DNA from 2 places in the Paenibacillus sp. BAC0078 genome. Region 1 is predicted to be linked to the other one. Evidence: a T-box and tRNA genes for the amino acid it is inferred to sense, from the RefSeq annotation. Region 1 holds a T-box; the other holds one or more tRNA genes.

Region 1 (5,509 bases):
GTAGATCTCTGTCATCAGCCGCTCATCATCCATACCCCCAGTTCTTAACAGCCGGCAAAAGGCTTCAAGCCACTGCTGTTCATGAGCCTTCAAAGTTTCGTACAGGGCGGTATCGCGATGAGTATTTACTGTGACCAGCTTTTGCGGCATCCATTGCTTGATCCAATATTCTGCCCGCTCTGCCATTTGCAGCAGCCCTCGCTCATCGACCTCGTCCCCATTCCGGGCTACAATCTCAGACAGCAGCTTATGATCGAAGCGGATAAGCGGGAGCAGACCGGCAATCTGGCTGAATCCGGGTGTATTCACATTCTCTGAATCAATCAGCGACAGCTCGACCGCCGTGCGAATATCATCCGTCAGCGTCTGGGCGAAATAAGCCTTCCGATACCGCTCATATTCCGTATAGTTGCGCAGCACATCTTCATCCATCCCAATATGAAACTCAGCACTCGGCTGATATTTGGCGAACAGAAACAGAATATTCCCGGGAGCATAGACGTTCAGCAGATCATCTGGAGTGTAGTTGTTCCCGGATGAGCTGGACATTTTGGCAAAGCTTCCTTTGATTCTGATAAATTCATACGGCTCGTAGGCGGGCGGACGATTCCCAAAAATTTTCTCGGAGATAACGGAAGCTACATTGTAGCTGCCTGTTTCCGATGAATGGTCGCGTCCGCCAGGCTCGAATAGCACTTGCTCCACATTCCAGCGCATGGGCCAGTCGATTTTCCATTGCAGCTTGATGTTATCCGCTTCCCGGACAGACAGCGTGCAGTGATTGCCGCATTGGCAGCTATAGGTCAAGAGCTCTTCCTTGTCATCGAAAGAATGAACTGTTGTTGAATCCTTGCCGCATTCCCGGCAATACACACTTATCGGATAAAATGCGGCTCGCTCCGCTTCGCTGGCTTCACTTGTCTTGAAGGACATGAGGATGTCATAGATTTCACCTCTAGCGCGCAGCGCATGAAGAATCCCGGGGACATACCGGCGTGATTGATACTCTCTGCTCTGATAAATGAATTCCGGCCGAATGCCAAAAGCCGAAAGCGCCGTTTCGAACTCCTGTTCAAAATGCTCAGCATAGGAGCTGTGGCAGCCATATGGACAGGGAACCTGCGTGTAAGGCTTGCCAATATACTGCGCGAAGCTCGGGTCTACATGAACCGGAACCTTGCGAAACCGGTCAAAATCATCCCACGAAAAAATAAACCGCACCTTTTTACCCGCTTTTTCAAGCGCTTTGCTTACAAAATAAGTCGTCACAATCTCCCGGAAATTTCCGATATGAATGTGTCCCGACGGACTGATCCCCGATGCGCACACGAATGTCGTCTGCTCCGGGTGACTATCGATTAACCGGCTTGCAATTTTCTCTGACCAATGCATTTCATAATCACCTCAGGCATGTATTGGGAAAAACAAAAAAGCCCTCATCCGCAAGATTGTTATCTTGAGGACGAGAGCTGTAAACAGCGCCGTGGTACCACCTCTGTTCGCGAACATGTTGCCATATCCGCCTCTTCGGGTACGGCCATTACGCTTATACCCTATCTCTGTAACGGGAGATCCCGTCATAGCATCCTTGGGCATACCGCCCAATTCCGTATGAAGCTCTGAGACTTTTTTCGTCAGGCACACCGCTGCTCCGTTCCACCACTTCCGAAGCTCTCTGTGAACTATGCCGCCTAATTACTCTTCTCTTCATCGCTAATATTGCTGTAAGTAATTGTATGTAATGATAACCCGGGATTTTTCATCTGTCAATCACAGCCTGCTGCTCCGCTATATGTTACGATAATAGGAAGATTAATAAATTATGGAGGCGATTGATGTGAAAGAAGGCTGGGAACGCACGGAGCAGCAAGTATCACTTGACCTCAGACAAATTAACGACATTGTGAGATCTGCATTTCAAGGCACACGGGTAATAGGCGCGGAAAGGCTTGGAGTTGGGCTTCATAATTCGAATTATAAGCTTCACCTGGACGGAAAATCTGATCCCCTGGTTCTTCGTTTGTATAGTGATACTGAAGGAATCGCTGAAAAAGAATTGGCCATTGCGGAGCGAATACGGGACACTGTCCCTGTTGCCGATTTTCTTTATTTGAATACTAGCTGCAGCAGCTTCAATCAGCCTTGGGCGGTTACGGAATGGAAACCGGGAATTCATTTACGGGATGTGTTAAAAAATGGAGCCGCTCAGGAGATCGAATCCGCCGCCACATCTGTTGGCAGTGTCTTGGCTCAAATACATAACTATACGTTTCCAGAAGCGGGTTTCTTGGACAAGGATCTGGAGATTATTCAACCGTTCAAAATGAGCGGAGAGCTTTTTCTTTCGATTATTGACAACAGTCTCTTCCACAATCAGGGCGCGAAATGGCTGGGCGATGAGCTGACACAAGAGCTGTGGAGCTTCTGCCAGTCATGCAGTAACGAACTTTATAAGAGAAATAGTTCACCAGTTCTCGTACATTCGGATTTCAACGGTCTAAATATACTTATGGAGCAGAATGCGGGCAGCTGCGCAGTGTCAGCAGTTCTCGACTGGGAATTTGCCTTCTCCTGTAGCCGGTATATTGATATCGGGAACGTGCTCCGTTATGAGGAAGACGGCTCGCTGTTTGAGCAGCATTTCATTTCAGCCTATGTAGCACATGGAGGCATTCTTGAGTATAACTGGAGGCTGTACTCGAAGCTTGAGGATCTTACCGCCCTCTGCGAAATGCTCAGTCACTCTACTGCAGATACCCCTAACCGGCTGCGTGATCTTCAGAGCTTGATCGCGAAGACGGTCAAATTTAACTGGTGATAGACTTCCATTCCCTCCTCAAAAAAGAGCCAGCTCCTGACTTGCCGGGAACTGGCTCTTATCTTTTCGTTATACTGTTCTATGCCCACTGCCAGACTTTATCGGCAATTCCTTGATGAAGCGCAGCTTGTCTGCGAAAATTTCGTTATTCTATAGCAGCAAGGAAGGATTAAGCAAACGCGCCAGCTTGTGCAACTCCGCTAAAAGCAACAGGACCAGTAATGGTGATAGCAGGTCCATCGCCAGTACTATTAACAGCATACATAGTATATCGAAGTTGACCGGAGACAGGTACCGTTGGATGAAAATCAGCAGCATGAAAGGACAGCAGGTTATTTCCTGTAAGCAGATCTGCAGTCGCAGTATATATTAAAGCACCTGAACCACTAACTCCTGTACCGCCTCTTTCCACGGTAATTGTAACCTCGTTCCCGGCAGTCCCTGAAACACCAATAGTTCCCCACAATTCAATACGAACGTCTGCAGCATTTGGAGTTCCGATCACAGCAGCGACTTGTAAACCAATATCCCCGAGCAGTAGAGGTGTAGCCGGAAGTACACCTACACCCGTGTTGGTATTGCTGAATTCTGAAGTCCGAGAATCCAAAAATTGAATCGTCATTTTCTTCACTCCCTATTAAAGTAGTTGTCCCCTTCCATAAGGGTTGTACTTTAATATATTCGGGAACTTATATTGTGTTTGGACAATATATGCATATACCTCGCCCGATTTTCAAATCCAGACTTCGTTTGCGGTCTCAATAATCAGGCGCAGCTTGTCCCACTGCTCTTCCTCGGTCAGAATATTGCCTTCCTCGGTGGAGGCAAAGCCGCACTGGGCACTGAGGCATAGCTGGTTAATATTCACATACTGGGCCGCTTCCTCGATCCGGGTTATGATCTGCTCCTTGCTCTCCAGCCCGCCATGCTTCGTGGTCACAAGCCCCAGCACCACCTGCTGGTCCCGGATGTAGCGCAGCGGAGCGAAGTCTCCAGAACGTTCATTGTCATATTCGAGAAAAAAAGCATCGACTTCAGCATGGCCGAACAGCACTTCCGCTACAGGCTCATACCCCCCGGCGGCAAACCAGGTAGACCGGAAATTGCCCCTGCAGACATGCAGGGCGATGGTCATATCCGCTGGCCGTCCGGCAATGCTCTCGTTGATGAGCCGCACATAGTCCTGGGCCAATTGATCAGGATCAATGCCCCGGCTGCGCAAATGCGCCCGGTGTCTGCCGCTGCAGAGAGTTCCCCAGGTTGTATCATCGAGCTGGAGATAACGGCAGCCTGCATCGTAGAACGCCTGAATAGCGGTCTGGTAGACACTTATAATATCGCGGTACAAAGTCTCCCGATCCGGGTAAATTTCATTTCCGTTGAAATCCTGCACAAAATGAAACAACGCAGGAGAAGGGATTGTCATTTTGGCAAGCGTATCCCCGGCCATCTTCTGCAGCTCGACAAACTGGCCGACCATCGGATGCTGCCCGAAAGCAATTTTGCCGGCAATCCGAAAGCTCTCAGCCCGTTGAGCGGCATCCTTCGCACCTTTTCCTTGATCCAGACTGATCTTCTGCGTGCCTGTGATCCCGAGGAAGAAATCAAGATGCCACCAGGAACGGCGGAATTCACCGTCTGTTACGGCCTTCAGCCCCACAGCCTTCTCTTGCTCCAGCAGCTTGGCAATTTCAATATTTTCGATGTCATGAAGCTGCTCTGCCGTAATTTCACCTTGGAGGTGCTGCGCGCGTGCGGCTTTTAGCTCATCCGTGCGGAGGAAGCTGCCAACAATGTCATAGCGAAAGGGCGGAGCATTTCTGGTGGAGCCGATAACTGAACTGGTCATAGTCCCTCCTGCTGTTAGAGTAAGAAAGATTTAAGATCGAAATAATTCTGCGAAACAAGGTCATTAAGAATATCAATATACGCAGACATAATCTCGCCCGGTCTGCGGTCCTTGTGAGCGATCCAGCCGACGGTGAACACCTCTCTACTGTCAAAGGGAATCGTCACCAGCCCGTTGCCGTTCAGCTCGGAGTCCATAATCCCCGTACCCACCGTATACGAATCGCTGCCAAGCAGCAGATTGGTCAGTGTGGCCCGGTCGGTCACGCTAATATTTTTCTCAATCTGCGTGAAGCTAAGCATTTCCTCCGAAAAGTGCAGTGAGTTGTTATCCCCCTGCTCAAAGGTAACATACGGGAACGGAAGAATGTCGTCTGCTGTAATCAGTTCCTTACCGGCAAGAATATGCCCGGCCCGCACATACACATGCGGCTGGGTATTGAACAGCGGAGAGAACTTCAGGTTCCCGTCGCTAAACAGCTTGTTCATCACTTTATAATTGCTCTCATTGATATACAGAATCCCCAGATCACTGCGGAGTGTGCGCACATCTTCAATTATTTCGTAGGTTTGCGTCTCTCTCAGGCTGAAGTTGTATTCGGGCACATTGCTTCCCTTCATCAGCTTCACAAAAGCATCCACGACAAAAGCATAATGCTGGGTAGACACCGCGAAGTAAATCGGGCTGCGTTTCTTGCCGGTATAGCGGTTCTCCATGAACTCGGTCTGCTCAATAATTTGCCGGGCATAGCCCAGAAACTCCACACCCTCTGCCGAGATGCTGATGCCCCGGTTATTCCGTTCAAAGATCGTAATTCCAAGCTCGCTCTCAAGCTCCTTGAT
Region 2 (5,509 bases), on a different contig from region 1:
GATGGTACTTGGACCGAAGGGTCCTGGGAGAGTAGGACGCCGCCAAGCGGAAATATCCACACACCCTGTGGTATTTTTTTTGCCCTTATTAGTTGAATAGGCATGTGTGAAAGGGCCTTTAGCTCAGCTGGTTAGAGCGCACCTCTGATAAGGGTGAGGTCAGTGGTTCGAGTCCACTAAGGCCCACCATTTTCCCTGATAGCTCAGTTGGTAGAGCACTCGACTGTTAATCGAGTTGTCACAGGTTCGAGTCCTGTTCGGGGAGCCATTTGGAGAGGTGTCCGAGTTTGGCCGAAGGAGCACGATTGGAAATCGTGTAGGCGCCACAAGCGTCTCGAGGGTTCGAATCCCTCTCTCTCCGTTCTTCAGAGAAATAATCTTTTTAGAATCTATAAGCAAGGCCCGTTGGTCAAGGGGTTAAGACACCTCCCTTTCACGGAGGTAACATGGGTTCGAATCCCATACGGGTCACCAATTACATCTTCGAATTTTGGATGAGAATCCACTGGTTCGTTGAAGCATAGGCTTCGTAAGGATTACTTCGCAATCTCGTAACGGAGTGGAGAGTATCCCATACGGGTCATATTATGGAGGCTTAGCTCAGCTGGGAGAGCATCTGCCTTACAAGCAGAGGGTCGGGGGTTCGAACCCCTCAGCCTCCACCATAGTATCCTTTCAAAAGAATACGTTTTTTACTGACGCGGGGTGGAGCAGCCCGGTAGCTCGTCGGGCTCATAACCCGAAGGCCGCAGGTTCAAATCCTGCCCCCGCAATATATCTTGGAACCGTGGTGTAGTTGGCCTAACATGCCTGCCTGTCACGCAGGAGATCGCGGGTTCGAATCCCGTCGGTTCCGCCATCAGTATTACTTCAGGGATGAGAATATTGGGGATTAGCCAAGCGGTAAGGCAACGGACTTTGACTCCGTCATGCATAGGTTCAAATCCTATATCCCCAGCCACTTCACACCATATTGTGAAGTTATGCTGTGAAGGTGAATCCGAGAACACTCGGAGGGGACCTTATGTGAGAGCCATTAGCTCAGTTGGTAGAGCACCTGACTTTTAATCAGGGTGTCGAAGGTTCGAGTCCTTCATGGCTCACCATTTTCTTATGAAGTGTGCGCGTGTGGCGGAATGGCAGACGCACCAGACTTAGGATCTGGCGTTTCACGACGTGGGGGTTCAAGTCCCTTCACGCGCACCATGTTTTTGCGGACGTGGCTCAGCGGTAGAGCATCGCCTTGCCAAGGCGAGGGTCGCGGGTTCGATTCCCGTCGTCCGCTCCATATAGATTTTGCGCCCTTAGCTCAGCTGGATAGAGCGTTTGACTACGAATCAAAAGGTCGGGAGTTCGAATCTCTCAGGGCGCGCCATTATTACTTCTTGATTGATCCAAGTGACCTGCAGACAGATTCGAACGAATGAGTTCGTTGGAGCTTAAGCTTCGATAGCACTACTCCGCAATCGGACGCGTTAGCGACCGTATCTCTCAGGGCGCGCCATTATATACTATCTAAAATAACGGGATGTAGCTCAGCTTGGTAGAGCACCTGGTTTGGGACCAGGGGGTCGCATGTTCAAATCGTGTCATCCCGATTTTACACCTGTGCGGGTGTAGTTCAATGGTAGAACTTCAGCCTTCCAAGCTGATAGCGTGGGTTCGATTCCCATCACCCGCTTAAGTCTTAGCTTAAAGAACCCTTGCGCCGCAAGGGTTCTTTTGTGCGCTTGACAGTGTATTTTGTTGACGGGTAAGAGGACTGGATTCGAGGGAAAGAGCAAGGCAAGGTTGGATGAAGGGCGGTGAGCAGTCATGCGAAAAAGAGGATTGCCTTAAGTCCTTTTAGGGTATCCTACCGTAGGAGAGCTGCGGGTCAAGCTGCATGAAAGGCAGATTTGAAAAAAATATTGCTTTGAAGACGGAATTGAACTATAATTTCATTGAACAGGCGGTGAACTAAAAGAATGGGAAAAGAAGACGTATCCTCCAAGCTGACCAGCCGTGATCTACAAGCCATTGAACGGCGGGGGCAGCTTCTGGAATCGGCCAAAGAGTTATTTGCCTTGCATGGCTACCATGCAACCACAACCCGTGGAATTACCAAACATATTGGGATGGCCGACGGGCTGATTTATCATTATTTTCCGGATGGCAAGAAACAGATACTCGATACGATTATGCAGGAGTTTCTGGAAGAGCGGTATCTGCAGATTGAAGAAGACATTGCTGCTTTAGACAAGAATGCACCGATCCGGGAAATTCTCATTGCGCTTGGCAAAATTCTATTCACTTATATCGCTAAGGACAAGAATGTTCTGATGATTCTGCTCAGGGAAAAGAATATTCTTCCCGAAACTTACATGGAAAGCTTCAGCAGACACATGAAGATTCTTACCGGTCAGACGATGAAGATGCTAGAGCAGCGAGCCGATCGCAACGAAATTCGCACCATGGATTTTTGGATGATGGGTAATCAGTTCTGGAGCGCCATCTATTCTTATCTTGTTCAGGATATACTATTTGAACAATATAATTTGTATGCTGTAGACTGGGATACCTATCTGGAACAGATTGTAGATTATACATTGTTGACCTGGAAATTAGCTTAAAAACTGTTTCCAGTTTTTTAAGCCTATTTAGTTCATCGAATGATCAATGAAAATTAAATTGTAAAGGAGCGATTCATCATGAAATTCTATTTTAACGATCAGGCATTCTCTTTTGAATTGTTAAGAGCAGCGACATACGCGGGTTATCAAGGTGCTGAGATTGGGGAGTGCCTGGCAACAGCCTCCAAAATTACAGAGGGTGATTTCGAAAGCTGGTTCCTGGAATGGCAGCAAATGGCCGACAGAACCGAAAGCACAGCAGAGGAATGCCTGAGCAAACGTCATAAAGTAAGTGCAAGAGAGGCCTACCTTCGTGCGCACAACTACTACAGAACCGGTGAATTCTTTCTGGATGGCACAGATCCAAGAAGAATGGAGAATTTCGACAAGAGCGTGAACACCTTTGAAAAGGCGATGGATCTCTTGGATACTCACTATGAAATTGTAAAGATCCCTTATGGTGATACTTACTTGAAGGGCTATTTTTACGGAGCGGCAGCAGATCGAAAAAATGCTTTGACAGCCCGGCCAACGCTTCTGTTTATCGGGGGGTATGATTCTACGCTCCAGGAACTGTATTTCTGCGGTGCAGCACCGGCCATTAAGCGAGGATACCACTGTCTGGTGTTTGAAATGCCGGGACAGGGAGAAGCACTGCGCAAACAGAACCTGTACATGCGCCACGATGCTGAAGTTCCGGTAGGTGCCGCTATTGATTATATGGAAACAAGAAGTGAAATTAGTATGGACAAAATTGCACTGCTTGGGATGAGCTTAGGCGGCTATTTTGCACCAAGGGCAGCAGCGTTTGATGACCGAATTAAAGCCTGCATCGCCTTTAACGTCTTCTACGATACCTTTGATTCTACCTTGAACCAAAATCCCCAGTTGGAACAATTACTCCAGTTACCAGAGGAACAGAGAGAACAACTGCTGGCTGTGGCGGAAAAGGGCAACTCCAATCTGCGCTGGATGTTAAATAACGGAAAGTGGGTGTTTGGCTTACAGCACCGCTACGAATTGTTTGAGGAAATGAAGAAAGCGACCTTGAAAGGAATTGCGGGGAAAATCAAATGCCCTGTGCTGCTGACAATGGGGGAGACCGACCATTTCGTATCTGAGGACCAGCTATCGGCATTGATTGATGAGATCAAATCACCGATGACCATCCGTGTCTTTACCAAAGATGAAGGTGCCGAGGAGCATTGTCAGGAAGGAAACCACGCTCTGTTCCATCAGGTGATGTTTGACTGGATGGATGAAATTTTTGACAACTATTGAAACAGGTGAATTATGTACAAGGAAGAAATCAACAGGGTAGCACTCTCCGCGAAAATAAAAAGTGATTATCTGAATGAGAGTATCGTGAAATATTTTTTGCTGGCGGTCATGTCGGGCTTCTTTATAATCATTGGAATCGCGCTTGCTTTCTCAACTGCAGGAATCATTAATGTGGACGGGAAATTATATGGAAAGATCGCAGTCGGGCTTACCTTCCCAATCGCCCTCGGTCTACTTTACTTCGCAGGTGGAGAGCTTTTTACCGGAAATTGTTTTGTTCTTTCTGTCGGCCTTCTGGAGAAAACCATAGACCTGAAGAAAGCAGTGCAATTGCTGCTGGCTTCTTACCTCGGCAACCTGACCGGTTCCATAGTATTGGCATTTATATATGTGAGAAGCAGGGCCCCGATGGGTCTCGCAGACCATTATATTGAAAAAGTCGCGGAAAGCAAGCTGACAATCCCGGCAGGTGAATTGTTTTTACGGGCGGTGTTATGTAATTTTGTAGTATGTCTGGCCATCTGGCTCTGCTATAAGATGAAAGAAGAGATGGCTAAGCTGTTCATGCTGTTTTGGTGTGTGTTTGCCTTTGCCACTCCGGGCTTTGAGCACTCGATTGCCAACATGGGGATATTCGCCATATCGCTCATGCTACCACACGCAGAGTCACTTACAATAACCGGCGCTGTCCACAACCTTGCATGGGTTACTTTTGGAAATATCATCGGCGGTTCCATTTTTCTGGCTTTGCCATACTGGTTTGTCAGCAAAGGGAGAAAGTCGGAAATGATGGTCTAGTACGCTTGTGTTTCTTGGTGCGCTTCGAAAGGAACTGATATGATGATAGTAGCGGGTACAACGGTATAAATAACTGAAAGTTAAGGGGCTTACACAATGACTGACAAGGTAATTAGAATCTTTAAGATTATTAATGCAATCCAGTCTACTCCGGGAATTACGGCCAAGGATTTGGCGTTCCGGTGTGATGTGCACGGGGCAGTCTGCTGTTCGAAGTCACGCTCAACAATGAGAAGGAATTCATGAAATGGATTCTGCAATATGGATCGCATGCAGAAATCCTGGAGCCGGCGTCAGCCAGAATAGATCTGAAGCTGCAACTGAAGCAGTGGATGAGCATTTATCAGAGGAAGGATAAATAGTGCTGCACGAATAAGCCCCGCCCTTAATGGGTGGGGCTTATTCGTGCAGATACGGACCGGGATTACTCTGATTGAGGTACAGTCAGGCCCAGACCGTCAGCGATCCGCTGGCCGAATTCAGGGTCGGCTTTGTAGAAATGGCCGATTTGGCGGAGTTTGATCTCATCTTTATCCACTGGAGTCATAGCACCTACGATATTGCGGACGAGACGGGCCCGCTCCTCTTCGCTTAGCAGTCGGTACAGATCACCAGGCTGAGTGTAATGATCGTTGTGATCGTAAGCCACACTGTCTGCCTGTCCGGTCACTTCAAAAGCTGCCGGCTTGTGCGCTGGAGACTCCGTCGCTCCGCCGAAGCTGTTCGGCTCGTAATAGACTGAACCGCCGCCGTTGGCTCCAGGATGCATAGCGCCGTCGCGCTGATTGTTGTTAACCTCAGCAATCGGCCGGTTGATC

Evidence for each region. The T-box of region 1 lies ahead of lysS (lysine--tRNA ligase). A T-box ahead of a tRNA ligase gene usually reads a tRNA of that ligase, here a tRNA-Lys.
Region 2: it has a tRNA-Lys gene. The T-box ahead of lysS (lysine--tRNA ligase) is inferred to sense a tRNA for this amino acid. The anticodon was not compared.

The regions. Positions count from the first base shown of each region.
Region 1 is NZ_JBTLRW010000008.1:210,142-215,650, reverse strand. Features, by position in the region: gene lysS (lysine--tRNA ligase) at 1-1,392, opposite strand, end outside; T-box leader at 1,456-1,720, opposite strand; gene ACX1DY_RS17000 (phosphotransferase family protein) at 1,823-2,818, shown strand; gene ACX1DY_RS16995 (hypothetical protein) at 2,988-3,440, opposite strand; gene ACX1DY_RS16990 (5-methyltetrahydropteroyltriglutamate--homocysteine S-methyltransferase) at 3,552-4,667, opposite strand; gene ACX1DY_RS16985 (LysR family transcriptional regulator) at 4,682-5,509, opposite strand, start outside.
Region 2 is NZ_JBTLRW010000023.1:74,774-80,282, reverse strand. Features, by position in the region: rRNA gene rrf (5S ribosomal RNA) at 1-48, shown strand, start outside; tRNA gene ACX1DY_RS27645 (tRNA-Ile) at 113-189, shown strand; tRNA gene ACX1DY_RS27640 (tRNA-Asn) at 193-268, shown strand; tRNA gene ACX1DY_RS27635 (tRNA-Ser) at 272-361, shown strand; tRNA gene ACX1DY_RS27630 (tRNA-Glu) at 400-474, shown strand; tRNA gene ACX1DY_RS27625 (tRNA-Val) at 590-665, shown strand; tRNA gene ACX1DY_RS27620 (tRNA-Met) at 700-773, shown strand; tRNA gene ACX1DY_RS27615 (tRNA-Asp) at 782-859, shown strand; tRNA gene ACX1DY_RS27610 (tRNA-Gln) at 887-961, shown strand; tRNA gene ACX1DY_RS27605 (tRNA-Lys) at 1,031-1,106, shown strand; tRNA gene ACX1DY_RS27600 (tRNA-Leu) at 1,123-1,206, shown strand; tRNA gene ACX1DY_RS27595 (tRNA-Gly) at 1,214-1,288, shown strand; tRNA gene ACX1DY_RS27590 (tRNA-Arg) at 1,299-1,375, shown strand; tRNA gene ACX1DY_RS27585 (tRNA-Pro) at 1,525-1,598, shown strand; tRNA gene ACX1DY_RS27580 (tRNA-Gly) at 1,611-1,681, shown strand; gene ACX1DY_RS27575 (TetR/AcrR family transcriptional regulator) at 1,968-2,612, shown strand; gene ACX1DY_RS27570 (alpha/beta hydrolase family protein) at 2,691-3,893, shown strand; gene ACX1DY_RS27565 (formate/nitrite transporter family protein) at 3,906-4,691, shown strand; gene ACX1DY_RS27560 (WCX domain-containing protein) at 4,895-5,053, shown strand; gene katA (catalase KatA) at 5,116-5,509, opposite strand, start outside.